3 regions of the Mammaliicoccus vitulinus genome follow, and region 1 is predicted to be linked to each of the others. Evidence: riboswitches for the same ligand, from Rfam matches in the RefSeq annotation. Region 1 holds a riboswitch; each other region holds the start of a gene.

The links. Region 1 has a riboswitch for thiamine pyrophosphate ahead of PYW35_RS09215 (ECF transporter S component). Riboswitches for the same ligand answer to the same signal wherever they lie in the genome.
Region 2: another riboswitch for thiamine pyrophosphate. It lies ahead of tenA (thiaminase II); the one in region 1 lies ahead of PYW35_RS09215 (ECF transporter S component).
Region 3: another riboswitch for thiamine pyrophosphate. It lies ahead of thiD (bifunctional hydroxymethylpyrimidine kinase/phosphomethylpyrimidine kinase); the one in region 1 lies ahead of PYW35_RS09215 (ECF transporter S component).

Annotation. Positions count from the first base shown of each region.
Region 1 covers NZ_CP118974.1:1,820,503-1,823,792, forward strand. The annotation lists gene auxA (lipoteichoic acid stability factor AuxA) at 1-969, opposite strand, end outside; gene PYW35_RS09210 (hypothetical protein) at 1,117-1,242, shown strand; TPP riboswitch at 1,414-1,518, shown strand; gene PYW35_RS09215 (ECF transporter S component) at 1,610-2,185, shown strand; gene PYW35_RS09220 (ABC transporter ATP-binding protein) at 2,197-3,290, shown strand, end outside.
Region 2 covers NZ_CP118974.1:326,120-329,409, reverse strand. The annotation lists gene PYW35_RS01530 (GNAT family N-acetyltransferase) at 1-583, shown strand, start outside; gene tenA (thiaminase II) at 1,201-1,878, opposite strand; TPP riboswitch at 1,946-2,053, opposite strand; gene PYW35_RS01520 (epoxyqueuosine reductase QueH) at 2,120-2,851, opposite strand; gene PYW35_RS01515 (DUF2200 domain-containing protein) at 3,117-3,290, opposite strand, start outside.
Region 3 covers NZ_CP118974.1:727,699-730,988, forward strand. The annotation lists partial or broken gene PYW35_RS13290 (aggregation-promoting factor C-terminal-like domain-containing protein) at 648-920, shown strand; TPP riboswitch at 1,046-1,144, shown strand; gene thiD (bifunctional hydroxymethylpyrimidine kinase/phosphomethylpyrimidine kinase) at 1,260-2,072, shown strand; gene thiM (hydroxyethylthiazole kinase) at 2,065-2,856, shown strand; gene thiE (thiamine phosphate synthase) at 2,857-3,290, shown strand, end outside.

The sequences.
Region 1 (3,290 bases):
TGTAAATAAGAATAAAATAGCTGTACTAATCCATTCTATATAGCTTTTCTTTAACCATTTAGGTCTTCTCATCCATTTAGGAATGTCATCGTCTTCTATTCTAATCATTTCTTTCCATTTTTCATTACGTTTTTTTCGTTTAGCAATAGCCTCTTCAGAATTGAATTTCTCTAAAGTTGTTTGTTTGAAAGTTTGTAGTTTCTGATAAAAACCTTGAGACATACTAAATATTTTACGCGTTAGTCGATTATTTTTTACTCTTGAGTATTTTTCATCAATAATCATTTCTGCATCTTCATCACTTACTGGTAATGATCTTCTTAAATATAAACTAATCCAAACGGACATTTGGCTAAAACACCATAATAATATAAAGAATAAATTAATACTCATTACATCTATAGGTTTTACATTTGCAGCATCAATATTATGGTTCATTGCAAATTGTGAAATGAAATAACACATACCATATGAAATGATAATCCATAAATAATGTTTTTTACGATTCATCGGGTTCAGTTCATTTTTATAAACAACATATCCCACGTGAATACTAAATGGAATGATAAATAAGAATGATGCAAAACTGTAAACTTGAAACATCGTCATCATAATGACAATCATTAATAAGATCGTTAGTCCTATATAAAATATAGAAATATCGTAATCATAATTCGTCGTTCTTCTTAAAGTACGTCCAATAAGTAAAACAAAAATACCAATCAATAAAATTATGATTGCTGCTATCACTGGAAAACCACCAATATAATGGTGCATTATTCTAACCAGTTCATCAAAAAAAGCTACAAAAAAGTCCCAAATATTTCTTATATGGATATCATTTGAATCTTTGATATTATAATCTTTAATACGTGGCGCATTAAATAATATAAGTAATCCTGTAATTAAAATGAATATACCTATAATACGACTAAAATGAACTTCCCAGCTTTTTTTCTTTATAGACATGTTCTTCACCTCATTGAACATTATAATTGTTTCGTTTTCAATTGTCTTTAATTATATTGAAAATCGGTCCCAAGTACTAGCAAGAAGTTTAAAACTCATACGTAGTTGGGTATATAATAATATCATACATTTTAAAGGAGTGTTATCATGACTCAAAACGATAAACATAAAGACGAAGCAGAAAAAGCTAAGAAAAAGGAACAAGATCATAAAAAAGATGATAAAAAAGGACAAGACGAAACAAAAGATAATATTCAAGATACTTTCGAATAATCTATTTCCCTCATCTGTATAATAATCCTCCATCGTAAATGAATACTTCATTTCATGGAGGATTTTATTATGCTTATAATCAACTCATTCTTTTAAAAAAATAGATTTCACGTTTATTATAACCTATTGACAAAAGGTATGATAAGACTTATCGTAGTGTTAACAATTTAATAACTGCACTAGGGGTGTTTAAAAACTGAGACAGACATGAAAAGGTCTGAACCCTTTGTACCTGATCTAGATGATACTAGCGTAGGAAAGTGTTCGTAAATCATATAATATTCATTTTAAATGATAACAATATTTTTGTGCGCTTCTATTTAGATATAGGAGTGCACATTTTTTTATAAAAAAGGAGATATATAACATGTCAAAAAGATTAACTTTGTCTGATATTCTAGTTACGGTATTGATTGGTGCGTTATTTGCAATCATTTATAAATTTTTATGGATTCCATATGAAATTTTAAAACCTTTAGGATTACATTTAGAACAATCAGTATATGGCCTTTGGTTTATTGCAGCAATTGTAACGTATTTAATAATTCAAAAACCAGGTGTCGCATTACTTGCTGAATTTGCTGCAGGTGCTGGTGAAACAATTGTAATGGGACAATTTGATATCCCTACATTTATCTATGCATTACTTCAAGGTTTAGCTTGCGAAATTGTCTTTTTGGCAGTTCGTTATAAAACGAGAAAGTTATCTGTTGCTGTTGTAGCTGGGATGACTGCTGGTATTATCACACTACCTATTGATTGGTTCTATAATTATTTAAGTGATGTTGCATTATGGAATGTAATCTTAATGTTCGCAATTAGAATATTGAGTGGCGCGATTGTAGGTGGCGCATTAGGATATGCGATTGTAAGAGCACTTGACCAAACTGGTGTCACTAAGTTGTTTAGACCAGCATCTAAAAAAGATTATGACTTATTATAGGAGTTAGCCAATTGTTATCACTAAAAAATTTAAGACTTAAGTATCCTGACGATAAACGCATTATTTTCAAAAATTTAGATATTCAAATTAACGATAAAGAAAAAGTACTTTTATTAGGACCTAGTGGTTCAGGAAAAAGCACGTTATTAAATGTTTTAAGTGGCATTATTCCGAGATCAATGGATATTCCAATGAAAGTCGATTCTAAAAAAATAGATACCCTTCCTGGCGTTATATTCCAAGATCCCGATACACAATTTTGTATGCCAGAAATTAAAGAAGAATTAGCCTTCGTGTTGGAAAACATGAATATTCCACCTACTGAGATGGATAAGTTAATTATTGAAGCAATGAATAAAGTAAATTTAAATGCTGATCCTTCATTGAAAATCAACCGTTTAAGCGGAGGCATGAAACAAAAATTAGCCATTGCTTCTATATTGTTACAAGATACGAGTACATTATTTCTAGATGAACCTACTGCTATGCTTGACCATCAATCTACAACGCAGCTATGGGATTTAATTATGCAAAATTGGCAAAATCAAACTGTAGTGATTGTAGAGCATAAAGTAGACTATATTTGGAATTATGTAGACAGAGTAATTGTGATGAACGAGCACGGAGAAATCACACACGATAGTACACCTGATGATATATTACGTAATCATACGGATGTTCTAAATGACTATGGTGTGTGGCATCCAAACTCTTGGCATTACGCGCCAAAGTTAAGTGAAATACCTTCTACACAAGAAACATTATTAAATATTAATCATTTAGATATACTGCGCAAGCACAAGAACTTATTCCATGTAGATAACTTGTCTATATATAGAGGCGAGTGGATTGCGCTTACAGGAGAAAATGGTGCTGGAAAGACCACCTTTTTAGAGTCACTTATGCAGCTTATAAAGTATAAGGGACAAATTAAATATAAAGATGAGCACATTAAGAAAGTGAAAGATGCATCCAAACATATGTACTTTGTGTACCAAAATCCAGAATTACAATTTATAGAAATATCTGTTTTCAATGAAATTATGATTAATTTCTCACATCAAGATAAAAATACCGCTTACGAAAAAACTAATGAAATGTTGAA
Region 2 (3,290 bases), 1.1 Mb from region 1:
TTTAAATACGAGTCATCTAGACGATTTATTTGAATTGTTATGTGACACAGATAATGATCTAAATTGGACTTACTTACCAAATGAACCAATTCACGATAAAGATGAATTTAGTACTTTAATTAATAATCGTATCCATTCCGAAGATCCTTATTTCTTTGCGATAGTTGATAAAACTACTGACAAAGCTTTAGGTATAATATCACTGCTACGTATTAATACTAAAGCTTCATCTATTGAAGTTGGCCATATCCATTATTCACCTCTTTTAAAAAGAACACGCATTGCTACTGAAGTTCAGTACTTACTCGCTAAATACGTATTTGAAACATTAGGATATAGACGATATGAATGGAAGTGTGATAGTTTAAACGACCCTTCTAAACGCGCAGCAAAGAGATTAGGATTTACATATGAAGGTACTTTTCGACAAGCGTTAGTATATAAAGGTAGAAATAGAGATACAGATTGGTTCTCTATTATAGATAAAGAATGGCCAAATATTAAACAACAATATGAGCATTGGTTAGACGAAAAGAACTTCAATAGTGATGGTACACAAATTCATAAACTATCCATCCTTTAAATATTTATATGCATATTAAAAATTGTTTATTAAATTATACGAAGTGTCTTTTTTTGTACTCATAATTCGATTTTGTAATGATAACGATTTTGTAAAAAATAACAACTCATTTCTAGCTGAATAAATCAGTGCAATGAGTTGTTATTTATTTTGAGTTGAGTCGGGGGCTGAATGTTGCTTGTTTACTCAGTCTTGCAACTTTCGGACCTTCTATGTTGCTTGTTTGGTCGGTCTTGCAACTTACAGGCCTTCTATGTTGCTTGTTTGGTCGGTCTTGCAACTTACAGGCTTTCTATGTTGCTTGTTTCGTCAGTCTTGCAACTTACAGGCCTTCTATGTTGCTTGTTTGGTCGGTCTTGCAACTTACAGGCTTTCTATGTTGCTTGTTTCGTCAGTCTTGCAACTTACAGGCCTTCTATGTTGCTTGTTTAGTCGGTCTTGCAACTTACAGCATGTACTTAAAAGAACTAACGAAAAAATATATGAAAATAAATATTCCTCCACGATTTTGTAAAGTGCTGACGCCCGGGGGAATAGTATGAGAGAGACTACAGGCTCGAACCATACCCCCAGGCAAGCATGCACGAACAAAATCGTAGATTTTACAAAACAACAACTTATTTCACTGGTACTGGCCATGTTTCAAGATTCTCAGCCATTTCCCAGAACATATATTCATAGTAGCTTGTCTTTACAATAATATCTTCTAAACGATTAAGTTCTTCTTCAGTCTTACCTTCTGCAACTGTATCCATTAATTGAATGCAGTCTTCTTTAAATGTACTAAATTCTTCAGATGCATACATATTAACCCATTCTCCATATAGCGGATGATCCTTTACACCTTCAATTTCAGCTAACTTCAAGCCTATATAGCTATAGCTCCATGTACACGTTAAAATTGCAGCTATAACGTTCTCAATTCCACCTTGTTGGGCCAAATTTAACATATAACTCGTATAAGCTACTGTTGTTTGGGCTGGTTCTGTTTGTTCAAGCTCTTCTTCAGATATATTAAATTGTTTAGCATAACTACGATGTAAATCCATTTCTGTATGCAACGTACCGTTTGCTAGATCTGCATAAGTCGTCATCATCTTTAAATCTGTTGATTTAGCAGCCCCAATGGAAAATAGTCTCGCATATTCAATCAAATACACGTAATCTTGTTTCAGCCAATGTTTAAATTTCTCTTCATCAAGTGTCCCATCGCCTAGTCCTTGAATAAACGGATGTTTCATATAAGATTCCCATATTGGTTCAACTCTTTTAAATACGCTATCTGTAAATTTCATTTTTATCCTCCTTTTTTATAAAAAAAACACTATTTTCAATAAGAAAATAGCGTCAACTTAAACTTCAACTAAAGATACGCCACTTTCCTACGCCAGTACAAGCTGGATCAGGTTCAAGGAATTTTAAAGTCTCACTTTAATCTCAGCCATTTAAAAGGCACTTCCAGTGGTTTATTGCTTATTATATTTAATTTTCATTCACCTACAACATATCGGTTTTAAGATTCATTTGCAAACAAAATTATAAACAACTCTTACTACATGATTCTAAATAAGCTTTAGCATTTTGATTAACTTCTTTAAAATCAATACCTTGTTTCATCGCTGCAAACACACAACCACAATAACACTGTCTATAAATTTCATATTCATTACACATCTTTATAGACCTTTCATAACCTTTATTCTTCTTAAAATCACTAGGTAAATAATAGACATGAAAAATATCTTGCACTTCCATCCCCAATTCATTAATCAATTGTGCATTTTTCTTAGGAGACAATGTTAAAGCACTGGCAAAGTAATCATATCCAAGATTCGCAGCAGCTTCGGCTACAAGTTCTAAACGCATTTCAAAACAAGCCGTACATCTCAATCCGCCTTCATTCTCTTCAGCTAAACCTTTGCCTTTAACCATCTTCATAAATTTATGAGGTTCATAAGGCGCTTCAATATATTTCACGTTCGTATTCATCCGTTCATTAAAACGCTCAACAAAATCTTCTTGAACCTTTGCTCGTCTTTCATACTCACGCTTAGGATGAATATTAGGATTCGCAAAATATATGGCCACATCCGCATATTGCGTTAAAAGCTCTAACGTATATGTACTACAAGGTGCACAACAACTATGAATTAAAATGCTCGGTCGCTTATCACTACGTTGCCATTCATTAATCATCTTACGCATCACTTTGTCATAATTAATCTTTTGATTTTTCATTTTAGCAATAATACTATTCGCAGAAATCACGTTCATTACCATTCCTTTTCAACCAAATATTGTTATTTTTACAATATTTTATACCATTAAAAAGATGATAGCAATATCATAGTGAAACAGCTATTTGAGTCGGTTAATATCATTTAAACACCTTCTGATACTGTACATATCCTGATAAATAATGTTCTATATCATCAATGCGCACTCTATATCCGTGGTGTTTGATAAAGAACGCATTCAGTAAGAAGGCTAATTTGTTTTATTTTCATAACTTTTAATAGAATACATAGTTGAATTACTTCTCTTTTCTAAATATGTTCTCCTTCTTCTTTCCTCTTGCTAGCTCATCAACCAATTTGTCTAAATATCTGATTTCTTGCATGAGTGGTTCTTCGATTTCTTCAACGCGTATGCCACATATAACACCTTTAATTAGTTTTCTATTAGGATTTTTATTCGGTGCTTCTTT
Region 3 (3,290 bases), 1.1 Mb from region 1:
AATCATATAAAAAGTGAAAACCTTACAGGAGGAAACATTCAATCATGAAAAAATTATTAGCAGTTTCAACAGCGGCAGTTGCAGTTACTACAGGGGTAACAGCTACAGCTGATGCAGCAACTCATACAGTTAAATCTGGTGATACTTTATTTAGTATTTCACAACAATATGGTACTTCAGTAAGTGCTATTAAATCAGAAAATGGTATAAAATCTAACTTGATTTTACCAAACCAAGTCATCAAAGTTAACGAAGCTAAAGCAGCTTCAGCATCAACTACAGAATATACTGTAGTTTCAGGAGATACTTTAGGTAAAATTGCATCTAAATATGATGTAACAGTATCTCAATTAAAAGCATGGAACAACTTATCTTCAGACTTAATCATCGTTGGACAAAAATTATCATTACAAGCGCCTGCTCAATCAGCTGAGCCAGCTCAAGCGCCAGTAGCTCAACAAGCGCCAGTTCAACAAGCTCAAGAACAAGTTGCAGCACCAGCTCAACAACAAAGCTATCAAGCACCTAAACAATCATATAAAGCACCAGCGCAACAATCATATAAAGCGCCTGCTCAACAGCAAAGCTACCAAGCACCAGCTCAACAATCTTACCAAGCGCCAGCTCAAAAAGTTAGAACAACTCAAACTTCAACAGCTAGCACTGGTGGATCAACAAAAGCTCAATTCTTGGCTGCAGGTGGTACTGAAGCTATGTGGAATACAATCGTTTTACCTGAATCAAGTGGTAATCCAAATGCTGTAAGTCCTAATGGCTACAGAGGTCTTGGTCAAACTAAAGAAGGTTGGGGAACTGGTTCAGTAGAACAACAAACTAAAGGTATGTTAAACTACGCGAAACAACGTTATGGTTCAGTAGATGCTGCATTAGCATTCCGTTCTCAAAATAACTGGTGGTAAGCCATACACTTTAATTCAAAGTGACTTAATATGTATTAATCCAATCGTCTAGGAAATATCCTAGGCGATTTTTTAATTTGACCGTGTAGCTTCAATTTGATAATCTTAAATTAACTAAATAGATAAATGACTACTAGGGGCGCCTGTTGGCTGAGATGATATTAATCAGTCCCTTAACACCTGATTTGGATAATGCCAACGTAGGAAAGTAGTCAATTAACGTATGTTATACACTTAATTGACTTCTTTTTTACAAAAGAGGTCATTTTTTTATGAACTAAACAATAACTATGTAGAGATATAATAAATTATTAAAAAATAAATTTGAGGTGGAATAGCATGAAAAAACCAAACATAGCATTAACAATAGCTGGTACTGATCCAACAGGTGGAGCAGGTATAATGGCTGATTTAAAATCTTTTCAAGCTTCTGGTGTTTATGGTATGGCCGTAGCAACGAGTATAGTTTCCCAAAATACATTAGGGGTTCAAGATGTTTACCATTTACCTGTTGAAGTTATAGAAAGTCAGTTAAAGAGTGTGTTCGATGATGAAGCGCCACACGCTATTAAAACAGGTATGATAGCATCAGAAGATATGATGAACGTCATCAAACCGTTTATAGAACAATCGGGTAAACCATATGTTATTGATCCAGTAATGGTTGCTAAAAGCGGTGATTCATTGATGGATGATAAAGGTAAGCGTAAATTGCAGGAAATATTATTACCTAAAGCTACTGTCGTTACACCAAATATTCCTGAAGCGGAAGACATTACTGGTTTTAAAATTCAAACTGAAGAGGAAATCAAAAAAGCTGGTGACTTTTTCTTAAATGAAATTGGATCTAAAGGAGTCGTCATAAAAGGTGGACATCTAGAAGGTGATGCAATTGATTATTTATTCACAAATAATGGCATGAGAACTTGGACAAGTGAAAGATTTAGTACAAAACATACGCATGGCACAGGATGTACTTTCAGTGCTGTAATAACTGCGGAGTTAGCGAAAGGTCATGCCATAGAAGAAGCGGTGGAAGTAGCAAAGAGATTTATTACTTTAGCAATTAAACACACGCCTGAAATCGGTAAAGGCAGAGGACCAGTAAATCACTTTGCATATCAAAAAATCGAGGGATTAGATTATGAGTAAACTAAAACAAATAAGAGAAAACAGTCCATTAATCGTTTGTTATACAAATGATGTAGTTAAGAATTTTACGGCGAATGGATTAATATCGTTAGGTGTTAGTCCTGCTATGAGTGAAGAACCTGATGAAGCAGAAGAATTTTCAAAAGCAGCTGGTGCCTTTTTAATTAATATCGGCACGATTACAACAAATAAAGCATATGATATGAAAGAGTATGCTGCAATTATGCACGAACATGGCGTGCCAGTTATTCTAGATCCAGTAGCAGTAGGTGCATCACTGTTAAGAAAGACTTTCTGTACAACTTTATTAAATGATGAAGTTGTAGATGTCATTCGAGGTAATGCATCTGAAATATTGGCACTTATCGAAGAAGATACGACGATGAAAGGTACTGACAGTGATGGTTCTTTAGACGCTGTTAAAATCGCCAAAAAAGCACATCAACAATTAAATTTACCAATTATTTTAACTGGAAAAGTAGATGTTATTGCCTGTAATAATAAAATTATAGAATTGCATAACGGCAGTGAAATGTTGACTAAAGTGACTGGTGGAGGTTGTTTATTAGGTGCTGTTGTAGCTGCATTTTTATCTAACGAAAAATCTATAAAAATAGAACTTTTAGAAGAAGCTTTATCAACTTATAATATTGCAAGTGAGTTAGCAAGCCAACAGCCTGGCGCTCATTTACCTGGAACATTCCAAATTGCTTTTATAGACCAATTAAATATAATAACAGATGAACAAGTAGCAGAGAAAAAGAATGTGAAAGAAGTGAAATAAATGTTCAATATAAATACTTTGAAAGTATATTTTATTGCAGGAAGTCAAGATGTGCCTAACGGTGATTTATACAAGGTCGTTGAGCAAGCATTAATAGGTGGCATTACGATGTTTCAGTTTCGTGAAAAAGGAAAAAATAGTAAAAAAGGATTAGAAAAAGAAGTGCTCGCTAAAGAATTATTTGAACTATGTAAAAAGTATGAAGTACCTTTTATAGTAAATGATGATGTAGATTTAGCTGTAAAATTAAATGCTGATGGGATACATGTTGGTCAAGATGATCGCAATGTGTCTGAATTTAAAAATAAATTTAAAGGTAAAATTATCGGTCTAAGTGTCGCTAATAGAGAAGAATATCAGCAATCAGATATTACAGAAGTAGATTACATCGGTACAGGCCCAATACATTCTACAAACTCTAAAGCTGATGCTGG